2 regions of the Paenibacillus sp. Y859 genome follow, and region 2 is predicted to be linked to the other one. Evidence: a T-box and tRNA genes for the amino acid it is inferred to sense, from the RefSeq annotation. Region 2 holds a T-box; the other holds one or more tRNA genes.
What was found. A T-box is a leader RNA that pairs with one kind of tRNA and senses whether it is charged. The one in region 2 lies ahead of trpS (tryptophan--tRNA ligase), so its partner is inferred to be a tRNA-Trp.
Positions count from the first base shown of each region.

Region 1 (2,437 bases), on a different contig from region 2:
TCATATCCTTATACTCCCTCCTTAAGCCATCTACACGACTTATTTAATAATTAGTAAGTTCTTCTCTTATTTTTGAGAAGTGATATTCCAAATACTAGTATAGCAATACCTAGAATGGGTCCGATTAACCAGGATAACTTAGCAATCAATGACAGAATACCGATCACTAATATAATCCAGCCTATTAGTACTTTCCCTCTGCTAACACCATAATAACCAAGTGCAATCAAAATAACGGGGAATACTATTCCGATCAACCCTCCTAGCAATGGTCCCAATACTCCTAGAAGCATTAACGCTCCAATAATAATTAGTACAGCTGCTAAACCATTACGTCTTTTCACATCCATCCATTCTCACCGCCTTTCATCTCTTTTCCTTATGTACTTATTGTAGGTCAAACTCAACCTTTTCAAAACAGACCGTAGACGGTTCTTTATCCTAGACCTAAGACGGGGCTAATCCTGAACTGAAGTCGGAGAACATAAACAAGCTTGTAGGCAAACACCAACACTCCTTCACTGATCATTTCATTACCTTCTTACATAGGAGCGCCGCATCACAGAAAACAAAAAAAAGGCTTATAAGATTACTTCTAAAGAAGCGATCTTATAAGCCTTTTTTTCACTCTATACCGATGGCCGGACTCGAACCGGCAAGCCCTGCGGCACCGCATTTTGAGTGCGGCGTGTCTGCCAATTCCACCACATCGGCTCAATGAAACTAATAAAGAATGGTGCGCCCTAAGAGATTCGAACTCCTGGCCTTTTGATTCGTAGTCAAACGCTCTATCCAGCTGAGCTAAGGGCGCAAATGTAATTATTCTAAATGGTGCGGAAGACCAGACTTGAACTGGTATGATAGTAACCTATCGCAGGATTTTAAGTCCTGTGCGTCTGCCGATTCCGCCACTCCCGCGAGAATAATGGAGGCGCCACCCAGATTTGAACTGGGGATAAAGCTTTTGCAGAGCTTTGCCTTACCACTTGGCTATGGCGCCAAATAAAAAAAATGGAGCGGACGACGGGAATCGAACCCGCGACCCTCGCCTTGGCAAGGCGATGCTCTACCGCTGAGCCACGTCCGCAAAATAATGGCTGGGGATATAGGATTTGAACCTATGCGTGACGGAGTCAAAGTCCGTTGCCTTACCGCTTGGCTAATCCCCAACAATAATTAGGTTAAATGGGGCGACCGAAGGGTCTCGAACCCTCGAATGCCGGAACCACAATCCGGTGCGTTAACCACTTCGCCACGATCGCCATGTTAACAATTTGATACTGTAGAACAATAATACGAATGATTAGATATAAAATGGGGCGACCGATGGGTCTCGAACCCACGAATGCCGGAACCACAATCCGGTGCGTTAACCACTTCGCCACGACCGCCATACATTAAGTCAAATGTTTCTTTTGGCAGGGGCAGCAGGAATTGAACCCACACCAAAGGTTTTGGAGACCTTTGTTCTACCTTTAAACTATGCCCCTATAAAAGAAATGGTGGAGGATGATGGATTCGAACCACCGAACTCGTAGAGAGCAGATTTACAGTCTGCCGTGTTTAGCCACTTCACTAATCCTCCATAATGGTGCCGTCGAGAGGACTTGAACCCCCAACCTACTGATTACAAGTCAGTTGCTCTACCAGTTGAGCTACAACGGCGCACCTACAAAACAATGTTCATACAATACCAATGGTGGCTCGGAACGGAATCGAACCGCCGACACAAGGATTTTCAGTCCTTTGCTCTACCGACTGAGCTACCGAGCCATAATTGAATTAAAAATGGCGGAACCGACGGGATTCGAACCCGCGATCTCCTGCGTGACAGGCAGGCATGTTAGGCCAACTACACCACGGTTCCTCATAAATATAATTGGTTGCGGGGGCAGGATTTGAACCTGCGGCCTTCGGGTTATGAGCCCGACGAGCTACCGGGCTGCTCCACCCCGCGTCATCTAAAAAATTACTATGGTGGAGGCTGAGGGGATCGAACCCCCGACCCTCTGCTTGTAAGGCAGATGCTCTCCCAGCTGAGCTAAGCCTCCATAAGAAAGACAATAACTATCATAACAGATATACTTAAGTTAAATCAAGTCCTAACTTGAATATATTATACAAATGGTGACCCGTAGGGGACTCGAACCCCTGTTACCTCCGTGAAAGGGAGGTGTCTTAACCACTTGACCAACGGGCCTAATTAAAATATGGCGGAGAGAGAGGGATTCGAACCCTCGAGACGCTTTTGGCGCCTACACGATTTCCAATCGTGCTCCTTCGGCCAGCTCGGACACCTCTCCATAATGGCTCCCCGAACAGGACTCGAACCTGTGACAACTCGATTAACAGTCGAGTGCTCTACCAACTGAGCTATCAGGGAATACTAATTATCCAGATGTTTGATCACCTGAAAACTAGATACGAACGAATTTGT
Region 1 is NZ_JBXCIZ010000015.1:78,799-81,235, forward strand. Features, by position in the region: gene AC1TO8_RS21150 (PspA/IM30 family protein) at 1-4, opposite strand, end outside; gene AC1TO8_RS21155 (LiaF transmembrane domain-containing protein) at 51-350, opposite strand; tRNA gene AC1TO8_RS21160 (tRNA-Leu) at 633-714, opposite strand; tRNA gene AC1TO8_RS21165 (tRNA-Arg) at 735-811, opposite strand; tRNA gene AC1TO8_RS21170 (tRNA-Leu) at 830-918, opposite strand; tRNA gene AC1TO8_RS21175 (tRNA-Cys) at 927-1,000, opposite strand; tRNA gene AC1TO8_RS21180 (tRNA-Gly) at 1,013-1,087, opposite strand; tRNA gene AC1TO8_RS21185 (tRNA-Gln) at 1,095-1,169, opposite strand; tRNA gene AC1TO8_RS21190 (tRNA-His) at 1,187-1,262, opposite strand; tRNA gene AC1TO8_RS21195 (tRNA-His) at 1,316-1,391, opposite strand; tRNA gene AC1TO8_RS21200 (tRNA-Trp) at 1,417-1,490, opposite strand; tRNA gene AC1TO8_RS21205 (tRNA-Tyr) at 1,501-1,585, opposite strand; tRNA gene AC1TO8_RS21210 (tRNA-Thr) at 1,590-1,665, opposite strand; tRNA gene AC1TO8_RS21215 (tRNA-Phe) at 1,698-1,773, opposite strand; tRNA gene AC1TO8_RS21220 (tRNA-Asp) at 1,790-1,867, opposite strand; tRNA gene AC1TO8_RS21225 (tRNA-Met) at 1,881-1,957, opposite strand; tRNA gene AC1TO8_RS21230 (tRNA-Val) at 1,976-2,051, opposite strand; tRNA gene AC1TO8_RS21235 (tRNA-Glu) at 2,126-2,200, opposite strand; tRNA gene AC1TO8_RS21240 (tRNA-Ser) at 2,212-2,303, opposite strand; tRNA gene AC1TO8_RS21245 (tRNA-Asn) at 2,308-2,383, opposite strand.
Region 1: it has a tRNA-Trp gene. The T-box ahead of trpS (tryptophan--tRNA ligase) is inferred to sense a tRNA for this amino acid. The anticodon was not compared.

Region 2 (2,437 bases):
CAACCTAACTAGTGCTTGGATGGCAGAAAACCCATACGTTGTTTGACATCATCTAGAGTCCGACTGGCAACCTCATGGGCATTCCTAGCGCCTAGAGCTAGGATGTCTTGAATTTCGCCAGACTCTCGGATTTCATAATAACGTTTCTGCAAAGGTTCTAGCGTATTCACGATCACTTCAGCTAAATCCTTTTTGAATCCACCATACATTTGCCCTTCATACTTCATACGAATATCCTCAAGTGATGAACCAGAACACTGAGAATAAATACTCATTAGATTACTAATCTCCGGTTTTGTTGCTTCATCATATCTTACTTCTGCACCAGAATCTGTCGTTGCTCTGCTAATTTTTTTGCGAATAACGTCTGGAGGATCCAATAACGCGATAAAGCTAGCAGCAACAGAACTACTCTTGCTCATTTTCTTGCTAGCATCATCCAAGGACATTACCCGCGCTCCTACTTCTGGAATATAAGGTTCAGGCAAAGTAAAGCATTCCCCATAACGATGATTGAAACGCCCTGCAAGGTCACGTGTTAGTTCCAAATGCTGTTTCTGGTCTTCACCTACTGGAACTAAGTCCGCGTTGTACACAAGGATATCTGCAGCCATCAGTGACGGATATACAAATAATCCTGCGCCAATGGATTCTTTGCCACTCGACTTATCCTTAAACTGGGTCATTCGCTCTAACTCACCCATGGATGTTAGCGTCGTCAACAACCAACCGAGTTCCGCGTGCTGTGGTACCGCTGACTGCAAGAACACATTTGATTTAGCAGGATCAATGCCCGCTGCAATAAATAACGCTGCATTGGCTTCCGATAGATCGCGAAGTGTTTCTGGTTCTTGAGGTACCGTAATCGCATGCAAATCAGCGACCATGAAATAACATTGATGGAGATCCTGTAACTTCACGAAATTTTTCATTGCGCCGATATAATTACCGAGCGTTAACCGTCCACTAGGTTGTATGCCTGAAAGTACTCTTTTCAATTCAATCACTCCTATACTTCCTTATATTTTGAACAACAAAAATAGGCCCATCATCCACAAAGGGACGTGAGACCGTGGTGCCACCCTTATTTATCGCAAACCGTTAATTGTCCAATAGAACAACAAACTTGCGACCTTCTATTTCCGTAACGTGGAACATACGGCCAGTCTATTAAGGAACTCATGATTCCCGTTCAACTTGGCACTCAAGGGTCCATTCAACATATTGATACCACCGATTCACATCAACCATCGGCTTTCTGAAGGTCATCCAATCTATGCTTACTTATCCCCGTCATCGTATTCGTAATTTAAACTTGTATTTAAATGCAATGATAAGACCCTTAGCATATGTTTGTCAAACTCATTTTTACCAAATCATCATTAATCTGTTACGATGATACTATATTGAAAAAATATTATTGGTAAAGGAGCATACTAATGAAACAAATAACTAAAGGAACATGGAACGGTTACGACACGTATATCCTTCATAGCGACGATCTTCAGATCACCTTACTTCCGGGACTTGGTAATAACGTCATTTCAATCTGGGACAAACATGAAGAGCGACATATTCTCAGAGAACCTAATGAACAAGATCTCGAGTTTTATTTACTGAAACCTTACCATTTTGGTATTCCCCTACTTCTTCCTCCGGGTAGAATTCGGAATGGACAATTCAATTATGACGGGATAGACTATCAGTTTGATCGTAATACGGCAGGTGATAATCACATACACGGATTACATAAAACTCAAAGTTGGCGTGTAAGTGACATTGAAGAAACTGAAGATGATTGTTCAATCACCACTGAATTTCTATCGAGCGATGATCGTAACTGGATGACACAATCACCGACTCCTCTTAAGTTCCAAATCATCTTCAGACTACAAGGTTCACGGTTTACTCAACAATTAAAAGTAACCAATCAAGGGGAACGCGCTTTCCCATTGGGTCTTGGATTCCATACATGGTTCTTGCTGAATGGACAGCCTCAGGATTGGACATTACAAGTGCCAGTTGAAGCTATATACGAACTCGATGAAGCTATAATTCCATCAGGTTCACTGATCCCCTTAGATAGTCTCGAGGATCTTAACGTTGGTCTAAATTTAGCGGGGACTAATCTCGATACGATCTTTCGGATCGGAGAACAACAAGCTGTTGAAGCGGTTCTGACTCACAAAGACGGTTACGGAATTAGATATGTTGCAGATGATCAATATTTCAAGCATTGGGTGCTCTACACCAAGGGAGAGGCAGATGAATTTCTGTGTATAGAACCCTACACTTGGTTACCCAATGCTCCTAATCTTCCACAAGGACCAGAATTCACAGGGTTAATCCGTCTAGAACCACAGCAAACCTTTGAAACACATCTATATTTGGACTCGATACGTCGTCCTGAGTAGCAAAGACTAAACTCATAAGAATG
Region 2 is NZ_JBXCIZ010000005.1:224,685-227,121, reverse strand. Features, by position in the region: gene AC1TO8_RS13635 (hypothetical protein) at 1-12, shown strand, start outside; gene trpS (tryptophan--tRNA ligase) at 9-998, opposite strand; T-box leader at 1,056-1,306, opposite strand; gene AC1TO8_RS13625 (aldose epimerase family protein) at 1,440-2,414, shown strand.